Regions from separate parts of the Pseudoalteromonas sp. 31A1 genome, predicted to be linked through region 2. Evidence: predicted binding sites of a transcription regulator. Region 2 holds the regulator's gene; each other region holds the start of a gene.

Region 1 (5,254 bases), on a different contig from region 2:
GTTTTATAAACATAAAGCGCGCTTTTGAAAGTAGCTTACCGTTACAATTTTTACGATAACCATCTTTTAAAAACAATGTGCAAAGCTCTGTAGCACCTGTGTAGTCGTTACATAGCGTTAGAATATCAACCGCTTTGTATACGTCTAATGTGCGCGAAGAGTGAATCACTTTACTTAAGTGATAATGATAAAATGCATCATCAAGCCCTACCGCAGCTTCAATTGCAGATGTTCCTACAACGTCACCGGTTTCGCTATCTTCAAGAACAAACAGGTAGCCTTCGTCACCAGGTTGTGACGTTTGTTTAGCAAATGAGCTTACTGAATGGTCGATCTTTTTTTGCAATAGTTCTTCGTTTAATGGCAAAGACGTAAAACCATGCCCTGATTCGTGGGCAATTTTCAGTAATGCTGAATAATCATTTTGCTGGATTGGGCGAAGGATCATCATGAGTCCGCTTGCTCCCTTATAAATAACGGTAAATAGGAATTGCAGGGCAAGCAGTGCTTGCCCTTAATTGGTTGGCTTAAGTCGCTTATGCGTTTACTACGCTTGCTACTGCTTTTTCAAAGCGTGCCATACCTTCGCGAATGTCCGCTTCAGGAATTACTAAAGATGGAGTGAAACGTATTACGTCTGCACCAGCAACTAATGACATAAGGCCTTGCTCAGTCCCTGCCACTAAAAACTCTTTTGCACGACCTTTATATTGCTCGTTCACTACTGCACCAATTAATAAACCTTGGCCACGGATTTCGCTAAATACGTTGTATTTGTCGTTAACCGCAGTAAGTAGTTCATTAAATAATGCTGCTTTAGCTTTTACGCCAGCAAGTACTTCTGGGGTATTTACTGTATCAAATGCAGCTTCTGCAACAGCACACGCAAGCGGGTTGCCGCCATAAGTAGAACCATGAGTACCTACTTTAAGATGCTGTGCAATTTCAGTTGTTGTGATCATAGCGCCAATAGGGAAACCGCCGCCAAGTGCTTTAGCTGAAGTTAAAATATCAGGTACTATGTTTAAGCCTTGGTATGCGTATAAATCGCCAGTACGGCCAACACCTGTTTGAACTTCATCAAAAATAAGCAGTGCGTTATGTTTAGTACATAAATCGCGAACGCCTTGAGCAAACTCGTCAGTTGGTGAAACAATACCGCCTTCACCTTGAAGAGGTTCCATCATTACGGCACATGTTTTATCGCTGATAAGCGCTTCAAAAGCAGCTAGGTCGTTGTAATCACAATGTACAATGTCGCCAGGCTTAGGACCAAAACCATCTGAATATGCAGCTTGGCCACCCACAGTTACGGTAAAGAATGTACGACCGTGGAAACCTTTGTTAAACGCGATGATTTGTGATTTTTCTGCGCCAAACTTATCAAGTGCAAAACGACGCGCTAATTTAAGCGCTGCTTCGTTTGCTTCTGCGCCTGAGTTGGCAAAGTAAACTTTTTCAGCAAATGTAGCATCAACCATTTTTTTAGCTAGGCGAAGTGCCGGCTCATTGGTCATTACATTTGATAGATGCCAGATTTTTTCGCCTTGCTCTTTTAATGCGCCTACTAATGCAGGGTGACAATGGCCAAGACAGTTAACTGCAATACCACCAGCAAAGTCGATAAACTCTCGACCTTGTTGATCCCAGACGCGAGAACCTTCGCCTCGAACAGGAATTACGCTTGAAGGTGCGTAGTTAGGAACCATTACGTGATCAAATAATTCGCGATTGACTGTCATTTTATTTCCTCTTAATTGTGAGCAACACAAAACATCAAAATAGGTGTTTGGTTAATATTTGTAACCAACTTTATAGGCAAGATCAGTAACCTGATAATTGCGCAAAATTGCTTTGTGGTTCAATTTTCAGACGCACATTATTTCAGAATTACTTATATCTGTCTCGTTAAAAACTTTCATGTATCCCTTGAAAATAAAGGGCTAAAGATATTATTTCATAGATAGTGAATAACTATTTGCATAGCTATTTATGCTTATTTTTAAACAACTAACCGCATGAGCACCAAGGCGCGCATGCTTTAATCGGCAAATATGCAATATAACAATAGAGTGAGAATGAATGGTTAGTCGCAAAAAAATTAACAAAAAATTCAGATTTTTAGTCAATTTGAATAGCTAAATTGGTAAAATTACTCGATTGGAGGGTTTTTAGTTCCGTTTTAGTGAACTTAAAGTACGAAAACCAGCTTAGAGTTTCATCGGGCTCAATAAGTTGATGCTCTTTTAAATTAAGATATTGAGAGTAGCAACGTGCCTTTAGCATTACTTCTGTTAACGGCAGTAATGTATCGCCTTTATCTACCCCATTTACCAACTGCTGCATTACACCTTTAAACGGTAAATATTTAAAAGCCATTTTATCTATTACTTTGGCGCTTACTTCTATCGACTTATTGCTAAGTAGAGTAGTTAAAAATAGCGGATCGGGTTGTAGCTCTAATAATGCAGTGTGCAAATCTTTTTGGTTTTCATTTCGGGCTAGCTGTACTTTGCGTTGCCATACTTGCTCAAACGTTTTTAAATACAAACGCACTAATGCAACTCGTCCTACATCTAAAAGCATACCGAGGGTGAACGCATGAATATCGTTTACATTATTTATTTGTGCAATTTTTTGTGCGGCAATAGCATTTGCCATCGCGCTGTCGCGTAGCCGGCGTTTTAATAATGAAAATGGTTCGGTGCTATGTGGCATCCAATGACGCGCAGCAAATGTAGGAATCACTAGCTGTAAGTTATCAAGGCCAATATAACGAAGGGCAAGCGATGGTTTATCTACTTTTACAGACGTGTTTTTACTACGCTGATTACGATAGTAAGGTAAATTAACAAGCGTTACTAATTCTCTACCCAACCAGCTTATATCATTAACCAGTGGCTCTAAACGTCCTACCGACGCTGACTTTACAGCTAATATGTCGAGTATATTGGCAATGCCATCTTCAATACCTATAGTGCTGTGGATTACACCATCTATATCTTCAAGCTGCTTATATATAGCTGTTTCAATAGTTTTGTGCAGTTGCTCACTCGCTTGAGCGCGGTACTTATGATGTGCAGTACTGCTTTGCTGGCGTTTATTCTGTGCGGCCACTTCAACCTGAAGCAAAGTGCGTTGCTTCATGGGTTCGCCGTAATCTATATCTAATGTATGAATGAAACCAATTTGCTGATGCGCAAAGCTGTGCCCAAGCAATAAGTCATGAGCCCGTTGGCTTAGTATTTTGGCAGTACGCTGTTGCGCTACAAGTTCAGTCATGACATCCATTAATAAAGTATTAAATGCTCTGTGTATTATAACATTAGAAGCGAGTTAAAAAGTTATCAAGCAGTTCTAAGCCTTGATCAGTTAGAATAGCTTCGGGGTGAAACTGCACACCTTCGATAGCAAGTTCATTGTGTAACAACCCCATAATTTCGTCAAACTCGCCTTGCTCAGTTTGAGTCCATGCGGTTACTTCAAGTTCTTTAGGTAAAGTTTGTGCTTTAACCACTAAAGAATGATAACGACACACTGTTAACGGGTTAGCTAAACCTTTAAACACCCCTTTATTAGTGTGAACTATGGGTGATGTTTTACCGTGCATTACTTTTTTAGCACGAACTACATCTCCTCCTAAAGCTTGCGCGATAGTTTGATGCCCCAAGCAAATCCCTAAAATAGGATATTGCCCTTTTAGTTGCTCAACAACATTTAGTGAAATACCCGCTTCGTTAGGGGTGCATGGCCCTGGCGATAACACGATGTGTTTCGGGTTCAACTGCTTTATTTGTGCAATGCTTAGCTCGTCATTACGTTTCACTAAAACGTCTTGATCTAAACGCTGAAAATATTGCACTAAGTTGTAAGTAAACGAGTCGTAGTTGTCGATCATCAACAGCATTACACAACAAACCTTATAAATTATTGACCACTTACTTCACACAAGTGGTACTAAGCGCTGCATTCTACCACTATTAATTAACCAACATAAATTAGCAAAAAGCGTTAAAAATTAACTATTTTAGCTAAAATGCTTAAAAGCCTTTAGCAGGTATTGGTTTACTTAACCTGAACTCTGGTTAAGAGATTTATTAACGTATTGAATCATGGTGATATTTAAATTTATTTTCTCTAGCCAGAGATTCCTTGCAGCTTGAGCAATAATATCGAACCCTAAGCTTTTTACGAGTAGTTAATACTCCTATTTAGGCTGTATACCCCAACAATAAATTATTGACCTCTAAAGTACATGCGTTTATTGATCGCTCTATTAAATACTTTAGTGAAATACCTTACTGAGCAAAATAAACAGATTGTTTGCGCTACATCAAATTAGCGGCTCAATGGTTGAATTATATCTATGTAAGCCCCAGTGTATTATATGAAAGGCAGTAATTCACTTATACAACTCACTTACTTGTGAGCTCATTTATATCCTACTAAGGAGCGAATATGTTAGGCGAAGACCACTCATTAACTAATGACTTTCCAGAGTACTTAAAGACCATTGCCGAGTTAAATGAAAGCGATACTGAATTTGCAAAAAAAGCAGATAAGTACGACAAGCTAGATAAAGAGATTAGAGTGTTAGAGCTCAAAGATGCGCCCATAAGCGATGAACAAATGCATCTATTAAAACACGAACGTACAGAATTAAAAGATTGGCTATACGAGCGCTTGCAGCAAGAGCAGTAATGCAACTAAAAAAAGAGCTCACTGATGAGGTGAGCTCTTTAGATCAACAATGGGTATTTTCTCTAAAACTTTACAAAGCCACCCACAGGTTTCATAAATACACTGCTTGGGCCTGCAAAGGTTTGTGCAAACTCTTCTGATAATTGACTAAATACCGTTACTTTATCCATATCAACTACGCTTAAAAATAGTGGGCCACTTTCGCCCCAACCAGCAAGATGCGCTTTAGCAGCATCTTCATCTTGGTAACGCTCGTAAATATGTACATTGTGCTTGTCTTCACTTACTGCCCACTCATACACTAAAGTGCCCGCTTCACTTTTAGCCAAAGTAACTAATTGCGCCATTACCAATAAAAATTCATCGTATTTACCTTCTTTAATTTGGCCTTGTACTGTCCAGGTAACATGATTTTTCATTATGCTTTACCTAATTTAAGCTGTGCTAAAATGCTGTCTAACGTATCTACTAGTTGTTGATTTTTAGCATTATCAAGTGCATCAACATGAGGAGGCGCAAAGCGTCCTGTATCGTTATCAAAATACAGGCCTGC
Region 2 (5,254 bases):
ATTACTCACTTTAGGGATTGGCTTGTTTAATAACTCTATTATATACCCAAGCCAACACAAATGCAGGCTTGGGTATATATTTTGACTGACTACAAAACAAAAAACCCCGCAAAGGCGGGGTTTTTAACTACCTTACTGATTACTCAGTTACGATAGTTACGTATTTACGGTTTAAAGGACCTTTTTGTTCAAACTGAACTTTACCATCTGCTTTTGCGAAGATAGTGTGGTCTTTACCGATACCTACGTTAGTACCAGGGTGGAAACGAGTTCCACGCTGACGAACAATGATGCTACCCGCTAGAACTGATTCGCCACCAAAACGCTTAACACCTAGGCGTTTGCTTTCTGAATCGCGACCGTTACGAGTACTACCAGCTGCTTTTTTATGTGCCATTTCTAAGTACCTCTAATTAAGCGCTAATGCTAGTGATTTTAACTTCAGTGAACCATTGACGATGGCCCATTTGCTTACGAGAATGCTTACGGCGTCTAAATTTAACAACCTTAATCTTCTCACCGCGACCATGTGAAACAACCTCAGCTGTTATCTTGCCACCGTTTACGAACGGTACACCGATCTCGATTTTCTCACCATCAGCAACTAAAAGTACTGAATCAAATTCTACTGCCGCACCAGTTTCAACGTCTAATTTTTCAAGACGAATCGTTTGACCTTCAGTCACACGATGCTGTTTACCACCACTTTGGAAAACCGCGTACATAATTAACTCCGTCTGTGCACCCTCAAATCGGCGCAACTAAAATATTCTTCGATAGGGCGCGAAGTTTACGCTAACGCGAAATAACTAGCAAGCCTATTTTGTAATTAAAATGAATAAAAAGTAGCTGCTTTGAGAGCAATTCAATATTTACCCCATTTTATATTAATTAGCCCTTTTGCCAAGCGCTTTTTAACTCTTAGTCGAAATAAATTAATGTACTCAAATATGACCCTCACAGCTTAATATCTAAGCACACCACAAACTGTATATTGATTATCAATTAATCAGTTATCTTGGCTAATTCAGTCTAAATTAAGTACTTTAATAGTGTTTTTTCAATCAATCGTCACAAAATATCGAGCTAGTGCATTTTTTGTTGTACAATCTGCGCCGTTCACACATAAAAATTGGCTCGGAGATCAATGGATATAAAAGCTATCCAGGCGTTAATCGAAAGCGATATGAATGACGTCAATCAACTTATACATGCGCAAATGCGCTCAGATGTGGCGTTAGTTAATCAGCTTGGTTTATATATAGTTAGCAGTGGCGGCAAACGCGTTCGTCCAATGCTCGCGATTTTAGCAGCCAAAGCGCTCGGTTATCAGGGTAAAGATCACATAACACTTGCAACAATTGTTGAGTTTATTCATACAGCAACGCTATTGCATGATGATGTTGTAGATGAATCAAACTTACGACGTGGCACACCTACAGCAAATGCTGAATTTGGTAATGCTGCTAGCGTATTGGTTGGTGACTTTATTTACACTCGTTCATTTCAGCTTATGGTTGGCCTTGGAAAAATGCAGGTTATGCAAGTACTTGCCGATGCAACAAACATTATTGCTGAAGGTGAAGTATTGCAGTTAATGAACTGCAACGACCCAGATACGACCGAAGCCAGTTATATGCAGGTTATTTACTCTAAAACAGCTAAGTTGTTTGAAGCAGCGACAGGCCTTGCTGCCATTATTACTGAGCAAGACCAAACTACTCTCGATGCACTAAACCTATATGGTATGCATTTAGGTACTGCGTTTCAGCTAGTAGATGATGTACTCGATTACAATGCAGATGCTGAGCAGTTGGGTAAAAACATTGGTGATGATTTAGCTGAAGGCAAACCAACGCTTCCACTTATTTATGCTATGCAACATGGTAGTGAGCAGCAAACGCAGCTTATTCGTGATGCGATAGAGCACAGTAATGGTATGGAGCATTTAGAAGACATTCTATCGGCACTAAAGCAAACTAATGCGCTTGAATTTACAATGCAAAAAGCAGAGCTTGAAGCTGACAAAGCTATTGCGTGTTTAGACTTTTTAGCTGAGTCTGACTATAAGCAAGCACTCATAAGCCTTGCTCGTATTGCGGTTGACCGCGACCACTAGTTTTAACTAGTTACACAGTGTGAAATTAATTCTGAGCAATAAAAAAGCCTGCAAATGCAGGCTTTTTTATTATTCTACTTTGGCTATTACGCCATGAAATCAACACCTTCTTTGATGTCTTTTTTCAGTGTTTCAAGCATGTCATTTTTTGCTTTTGTTTCAAATGCGCTTAGTTCGCCGTAAGAAAGAATTTCTTCTACGCCGTTTTTACCTAAACGTACTGGATGTGCAAAGTACTCTGCATCGCCATTTTCAACAGCAACGTAAGCGTAATCTACAACTTCTTCACCCTGTAGGCCTTTAACTAAAGACATACAAAAACGAGCTGCAGCAGCACCCATAGATAGCGTAGCTGAACCACCGCCTGCTTTAGCATTTACAACTTCAGTACCCGCATTTTGGATACGTGGAGTAAGTGCAGCAACTTCTTCATCTGTGAAAGAAACACCTTCAACTTGAGAAAGTAGAGGCAGAATAGTTGTGCCTGAGTGACCACCAATTACTGGTACTTTAACAGTTGCTACGTCTACGCCTTTAAGTTCAGCAACAAATGCTTCTGAACGAATAACGTCAAGCGTAGTAATACCGAATACGCGTTTAGCGTCGTAAGTACCTGCTTTTTTGAATACTTCAGCAACGATTGGAACTGTGCCATTTACTGGGTTAGTAATAATACCTACTAACGCTTTAGGACAGCTAGCAACAATGCCTTCTGCTAAAGTTTTGATGATACCAGCATTTACATTAAATAAATCAGCACGATCCATACCTGGTTTACGTGGCATACCCGCTGGGATAAGAACGATGTCAGAGCCTTCAAGCGCTTTGTTTAATTCGTCTGCGCCAAAGCCTGCTACTTTAACATCTGTTGGGATGTGAGAAAGGTCAACCGCAACACCTGGTACTACTGGTGCAACATCATAAAGTGATAATTCAGAGCCAGCTGGTAAGCCTGTTTTTAATAATAAAGACAACGCTTGGCCGATACCGCCTGCAGCACCTAATACAGCAACTTTCATTGGAATTCTCCGTAATTTGAGGTAGGAAACATTTGTGGCTCTTAAGATAATGAAATTAGCGACTAAAAACAAATTTATCCTGTCTATTTCAAGTATATTTTCGACCATAGTCGTAAACTTTTGTGATTTAACGCATCAAACTGGCAAGTTAACTAAACAACTGCTGCATAATTATTCATTTTTGTGTAGAATTTGCGGCATAAATAACAAAAACGAATAAAGACTATGCAACCACAAGATAAACAAGAAGCACTGGTAAAAGCATTTAAATCACTATTAAAAGAAGAAAATTTTGGCTCTCAAGGCGAAATAGTTGATGCATTAAAAGATCAAGGCTTTGACAATATAAGCCAAAGTAAAGTATCGCGCATGCTAAGTAAATTTGGTGCTGTACGCACACGTAACGCCAAACAAGAAATGGTTTACTGCTTACCAGCTGAAATGGGTGTACCTACGGCTAAAAGCCCATTACGCCAATTAGTAATCGACATTATGCACAACGAAATGATGATCATTATTCGTACCAGTCCAGGCGCCGCTCAGCTTATCGCGCGTTTATTAGATTCATTAGGTAAAGCAGATGGCGTACTAGGAACAATTGCAGGCGACGATACTATTTTTATCGCTCCTGCTAAAATATCTGAAATAGATGTAACACTTGAACGTGTTCGCATTTTATTTGATACGGTTTAATAGCAAACTAAATTTGTTTTAAAAACCCGACTGAAGGCGCAAAGAAAGCAGAACCCATATCGGCTTGAGTAAAATCAAGCCAGTGGTCGTAGCAATCACCTTCTCCTAAACGACTTTTAAGTACTTTTTCAAATGCAGTACCCGTACTAGCGCATGTAATTGATAACATTCCCTGCTCATACACATCGCCATAAGGCATGCTCTGATTTAATAATAGCGGTTGTCCGTCTTCGTCTTTTAGCTCACTACGTGAAGCATGGCTGGTTTCAATCGCGGGGATAATTAGTGTGTTATCAAGGCGCGTACGCCCCATTATTTGTTCTTGCTCACTCAATGATAAGTGCTGCCACATAGTTAAATCATGCTTATAACGCTGTACATGAATATAACTCCCCTGATCTTCAAAATTGCCAGGGTTACTAATTAAAGCCGTAGCGCGCTTTTTTCTTCCATGTGCGGTGTCGCCACCATAAATAAAACCATTAAAATCACGACCATCTAAAAAGCGAAAATTACGAATTTGCTCCACCAGCTCAACATCGGGGGCAAATAGTTTTAAAATTTGCAGCGCAAATAAATGGTTAACGTCTTCACGGTCAGAGCGAATTTGCACAAATAAATCGCACGGTTGTACGCTCATTTGATGATCGCTATGGTTTATATTAGGAAAGCTCTGTAATTCGCTTGGGATGTATTCAGGGAGGATATGCGGCCAATATTGCGCACCAATAGCAACCATACAAGAGAGCATTGATTCTGAAAATTGATCGCTAAATTCTTCTTCAATAGCGCTTACTTGTTTTAACTTTGCGCGAAGTGATTCATCTTGACCATCAAACACATTAAAAAATAAGTGCAAACCGTGTAAGTTTGCTTCAGCACAAATCCCTGATTGCGCTTGCGCCATTGTTATTCCTTAGTTTTATAGATAAAAACACAGCGAATAACAAATTAATTACGATTCGAAAAAATTCACCGTGTGAGGTTTTATTTTTATTATAACCTGCTCATTATTTTCAAATGACTGGCCATATTGTGCAGCAACTTCAATTTCTTGTTCATCAATAACAAGTGAATAAACATACGCCGAACCAATAAAGCGACGACTTATGATTGTAGCTCGCTTACTAAATTTGTCACTTTGGTTATCTGCCACTAATTCTATTTGATGGGGACGTACATATATAAGCCCTATGCTTACGTCATGCTTACTCTCAACATAAGATTCGACTAAACCAAATGGTGTTTTGTATTCAGTTGCTGTTAATACTTCTGCGCTCAAGTATATGCCTTGACCCAGAAACTCTGCAACCTCCTTTGAACATGGAGCTGCAAAAAGCTGCTCAGGCGTGCCTTGTTGCTCAATTTTACCGCGATGCATAATGGCAAGTGTATCTGAAAAGGCAAACGCCTCTTCTTTTGA
Region 3 (5,254 bases), on a different contig from region 2:
GCTCTACTTCCATACCGAGCCCTAATTCGTTTGCGTAACTTTCAGGAACTTGGAGTTCGGCTTCAAAATTACTTAAGTCGACGAGAGTCATAAGAGGTTGGCTTTGCGTCACTGCGGCTTTTTGTTGCACTAATAGGTTACCCACGATCCCTGTAACGGTAGCCTTAATAGATAGGTTGCTTACTTTTCGGATTAAGTCATCAACAATAAGTTGTTGGCGGGTCACATCACTTTTAGCAGCTTGTAGTTCAAAAGCGAGCGTGTCTTTGGCAAGCAATACCTCTTGCTGCGCATGCTTATAGGAGAGCTTAGCTCGGGATAAATCATCAACTGCTTTTTCTAGATCAATTTGGCTAATTAAGTGCTTTTGTATTGATAACTGTGCGCGACGATTTTCGCGCTCAGCGGCGTTAAGCTCAACCTCTGCCATATCGAGTGTTTTATTTAAAGTGAGTGTTTGGCGTCTTGCTTGCAAATGCTGCCTTTGCTGCTCGCCTTCAAGTCTTTTAAGTACAGACTCCTGTTGCTTTAATTCATTAGTTAACTCAGGGCTTTGCAGCAGGGCAAGTGTGTTGCCTTGCTTTACTGTATCGCCGGCCTTTACTTTTAAATCTATAAATCCCCGTTCTGGACTGTAGATTTTAGGAGCATTAGCAGCAACAATTTTACCACTGGCGGCAATGTCTCGAATGAGCGCTTTAACATGTACTTTTGCAATCTGTACTTTTGAGCGGCTAATAGAGCTTTTAGCGCTATGGCTCGTTAAAAAAATATAAGCAATTGCAGAGACCACAATGAAAACAATCGCAGTGATTATCGCGTATTTTTTATAGCTTATAGGTGCCTTTACTTGTATGTCTTGTGCGCTGGTATCTTTAATCATTTAATTTCCCCTAAATTGCTTTTATGTATTTTTCGCACAGCAGTAATAAAGCTGCTGTGCAAATAGCGGCAATAGGAGAGAGTAAAAATAAGCTTAGAGTAAACATAGTAATTCCAATTAGCGATTATATATAAAGCTATACGATTAATATGCCAACTATTATCTTATTGATATTTAAGTGATTTTATTTTTTTGTTATTGAAATTCATGTCCGCGGACAGTTTATGTGTCCGCATCGGACATAGTTTTAAATAAAAATTCACTATTAACGTACAAAAAATGACATGAACTTTCATAACTATACTAATGAGCAGCAATAATCGGGGATGTTAAGCCATTAAAGTAATGAAATAGCATAAAACTATCTAAATGTTAACTGAATAGCCCCTCTAGTGCTGAATACTTATTCACTTTCGGTTGCCTTTACGTTTACGTAAGCTGGCACGCTGAATGCTTGTGTTTTTTACAATATGTTAAACTTGACACCAGTGTCATGAAAAAATAGTGGTTAAAATAACGCTAAATGTTAAAAATAATGATAAAAAGAAATCTTGCTATGAAGTGAGAAATATTCAAGAATGTGAATATGTATTCAAAGTGCTATTGACTCTATTTAAGATAGAGGCTAGTTTTGTCCGTCTGTTAGCAAATCGTCGAGCAGTTCATCCACGCTAACAGTGCAGCAAGGGGAGGGGTCTATGTTATACGACTCAAAGTTAGAAAAAGAAAATTGTGGCTTTGGCTTAATAGCTCAAGTTAATGGTCAAGCTAGTCATAGGCTTATTCGTACTGCTATTACGGGGCTTGATCGCATGCAGCACCGTGGTGGTATATCTGCCGATGGTAAAACAGGTGATGGCTGTGGTTTATTATTACAAAAACCAGATAGCTTTTTCCGTGCTATTGCTAGTGAACATAACTGGCACTTAGGCAAAAACTACGCAGTGGGTATGATATTTTTAAATTCAGACCCTGTTTTAGCGCAAGCTGCAAAACAAATACTTAGCGAAGAATTAGAAAAAGAAACGTTAAATATTTTAGGTTGGCGCGTTGTGCCAACCGACCCATCAATGCTCGGTCCTATTGCTGTACAGCAATTACCAGGTTTTGAACAAATTTTTGTTAGCGCGCCAGAAGGTTGGCGTTCTAAAGACTTAGAGCGTCGCTTATATGTAGCACGCCGCCGCGCTGAAAAGCGCATTGTTGATGACGAAGCTTTCTATATCGCAAGTCTATCTGGTTTGGTAACTATCTATAAAGGCTTAATGATGCCTGCAGATTTACCAAATTTTTACCTAGATTTAGCTGATATTCGTATGACGAGTGCGATTTGTGTTTTCCATCAGCGCTTTTCTACTAATACTCAGCCGCGTTGGCCTTTAGCTCAACCTTTCCGCTATTTAGCACACAATGGTGAAATTAATACTATTGAAGGTAACCGCCAGTGGGCACGCGCACGTTCATATAAGTTTGCGTCACCACTTATTCCTGATTTACAAAGCGCAGCGCCGTTTGTAAACGAAACCGGCTCTGATTCATCAAGCCTAGATAATATGCTTGAGCTATTTTTAGCTGGTGGCATGGATTTATTCCGCGCTATGCGTATGCTCGTACCACCTGCATGGCAGAAAAACCGTGCAATGGACGACGATTTACGTGCATTTTACGACTTTAACTCTATGCATATGGAACCATGGGATGGCCCGGCAGGTATTGTAATGTCTGATGGTCGTTTTGCGGCTTGTAACCTTGACCGTAATGGACTTCGCCCAGCGCGTTATGTAATTACACAAGATGGCTTTATTACGCTTGCATCAGAAGTGGGTATTTGGGATTACACTGCCGATGAAGTAGTTGAAAAAGGCCGTGTTGGTCCAGGTGAATTATTAGTTATTGATACTAAGCTAGGCAAAATTTGGCACTCAGATGAAATCGATCAAGATTTAAAGTCTCGCCATCCTTACAAGTCATGGCTTGAAGAGAACGTTAAACGTTTAGTCCCATTTGAAGAGCTGACTGAGCAAGACGCGGGTAATCGCTCATTTGATGACGAAACGCTAGCTAAATATCAAAAAATGTTTGGTTATACCAACGAAGAGCTTGATAGCGTTATTCGTGTAATGGGTGAAAACGGCCAAGAAGCAACCGGCTCAATGGGTGATGACACGCCATTTGCAGTGCTTAGTGAAGGGCATCGTTCGCTTTATGATTACTTCCGCCAAAAATTTGCGCAAGTAACAAACCCACCTATCGATCCACTGCGTGAAAATCATGTAATGTCACTTGCGACATGTATTGGTAGTGAGCAAAACGTATTTAACGAAACAACAGGCCACGCTAAGCGCCTACAGTTTGATACGCCAATTTTAATGTACGCAGACATGCAGCAGCTATTAAATGCTGATGAAGCGCATTACAGCTACTGTAAAATTGATATTACCTACACAGTTGAAGAAGGTTTAGAAAATGCGGTAACGCGTATTTGTGACCAAGCACAAGAAAAAGCAGCCGCTGGTTGTATCATGCTTATTTTAACTGACCGTAACTTTAATGAAGCAAATTTGCCGATTCCAGCAGCTATGGCTGTAGGTGCGGTACAAAAACGATTAGTTGATAACAATCTTCGCTGTGAATCAAACATTATCATTGAAACCGGTAGCGTGCGTGATGCGCATCAGTTTGCTGTGTTATTAGGCTTTGGTGCTACGGCAATTTATCCATACCTTGCGTATGAATCGTTAGTTGCGATGAGCGACAGCAAAATTATTAATAAGTCGTATTGCGAAGTAACTCTTGCTTACCGTAAAGCCATTAACAAGGGCTTATACAAAATCATGTCTAAAATGGGCATAAGTACGGTTGCGTCATATCGCTGCTCAATGTTGTTTGAAGCGGTTGGTTTATCTGACGCTATTGTACAAATGTGCTTTAAAGGTGTGGCAAGTCGCATACAGGGCGCATGCTTTACCGACTTTGATGACGATCAGCAAGGCTTACACAAACTCGCTCTAAGTAAGCGTAAATTATTAAGCCACGGCGGCTTGTTTAAGTACGTACATGGCGGCGAGTATCATGCTTATAATCCTGATGTAATCCAAACCCTGCAAAAAGCAGTTCGTTCTGGTGAATATAGTGATTACAGTGAATATGCAAAACTTGTTAATACGCGTCCTATTGCCACTTTACGTGACATGCTTGCGCTTAAAATTCCAGAGCAAGGCATTAGCATCGATGATGTAGAGCCTGCAGAAAACCTATACAAGCGTTTCGATTCAGCAGCAATGAGTATTGGTGCATTATCGCCAGAAGCGCATGAGGCTCTAGCAATTGCAATGAACCGCTTAGGCGGTTGTTCAAACTCTGGTGAAGGCGGCGAAGATAAGCTGCGTTATGGTACCGAGAAAAACTCGCGTATTAAACAAGTTGCTTCAGGTCGATTTGGCGTAACGCCGCATTATTTACGCAGTGCTGACGTTATTCAAATTAAAGTAGCGCAAGGTGCAAAACCAGGCGAAGGCGGTCAATTACCGGGTGAAAAAGTAACTCCATACATTGCTAAACTTCGTTATTCTGTTCCAGGTGTTACGTTAATTTCGCCACCACCACATCACGATATTTATTCAATTGAAGATTTAGCGCAGCTAATTTTCGATTTGAAACAAGTAAACCCTAAAGCGCTAATTTCTGTAAAACTGGTTTCAGAACCAGGCGTAGGAACCATTGCAACGGGTGTTGCTAAAGCGTATGCCGATTTAATTACTATTTCTGGCTATGATGGTGGTACAGGCGCAAGCCCACTTACTTCAGTTAAATATGCAGGTAGCCCATGGGAGCTAGGACTTGCAGAAACGCAGCAAGCCCTTGTTGAAAATGGACTGCGTCATCGTATTCGCTTGCAAACAGATGGTGGCTTAAAAACGGGTTTAGATATAATTAAAGCGGCAATTTTAGGTGCAGAAAGTTTTGGCTTTGGTACCGGCCCAATGGTTGCGCTTGGTTGTAAATACTTACGAATTTGCCATTTAAACAACTGTGCGACCGGTGTTGCAACACAAGACGAAACACTTCGTCAAAAGCATTACCACGGCTTACCAGAAATGGCGATGAACTACTTTAAGTTTATAGCGCAAGAAGCACGTGAAATCATGGCAAGCTTGGGTGTTGTAAACTTAACTGATTTAATCGGTCGTTTAGATTTGCTTGAAGCAATTGAAGGCAAAACAGCAAAACAGAAGAAAATTGATTTATCTTCAGTAATTGCTCAGCCTAATAACCCAACTGGCGAAACGCTTTATTGTAGTGCGCCTAATAGCTCACATTATTTAGGAAAACTTAATGAGAGCCTACTTGCTAAGGCGCAAGACGCAATTG

The links. Region 2 encodes ArgR, which controls arginine synthesis, uptake and breakdown. Its sites were predicted from a motif close to ANTGAATANNTATTCANT; they were not measured.
Region 1: GQR52_RS09725 (aspartate aminotransferase family protein) is a predicted target of ArgR. The motif match lies at 1,978-1,995, and genes of this name have one in related genera.
Region 3: gltB (glutamate synthase large subunit) is a predicted target of ArgR. The motif match lies at 1,463-1,480, and genes of this name have one in related genera.

What each region holds. Positions count from the first base shown of each region.
Region 1 is NZ_WTKY01000008.1:41,512-46,765, forward strand. It holds gene astA (arginine N-succinyltransferase) at 1-451, opposite strand, end outside; gene GQR52_RS09725 (aspartate aminotransferase family protein) at 537-1,742, opposite strand; gene GQR52_RS09730 (HDOD domain-containing protein) at 2,122-3,282, opposite strand; gene GQR52_RS09735 (aminodeoxychorismate/anthranilate synthase component II) at 3,326-3,907, opposite strand; gene GQR52_RS09740 (YdcH family protein) at 4,459-4,701, shown strand; gene GQR52_RS09745 (antibiotic biosynthesis monooxygenase) at 4,764-5,120, opposite strand; gene GQR52_RS09750 (SDR family NAD(P)-dependent oxidoreductase) at 5,120-5,254, opposite strand, start outside.
Region 2 is NZ_WTKY01000001.1:173,928-179,181, reverse strand. It holds gene rpmA (50S ribosomal protein L27) at 140-397, opposite strand; gene rplU (50S ribosomal protein L21) at 414-725, opposite strand; gene ispB (octaprenyl diphosphate synthase) at 1,148-2,119, shown strand; gene mdh (malate dehydrogenase) at 2,206-3,138, opposite strand; gene argR (transcriptional regulator ArgR) at 3,364-3,831, shown strand; gene GQR52_RS00835 (Dyp-type peroxidase) at 3,839-4,738, opposite strand; gene GQR52_RS00830 (ABC transporter ATP-binding protein) at 4,787-5,254, opposite strand, start outside.
Region 3 is NZ_WTKY01000007.1:113,933-119,186, forward strand. It holds gene GQR52_RS09340 (HlyD family efflux transporter periplasmic adaptor subunit) at 1-883, opposite strand, end outside; gene gltB (glutamate synthase large subunit) at 1,582-5,254, shown strand, end outside.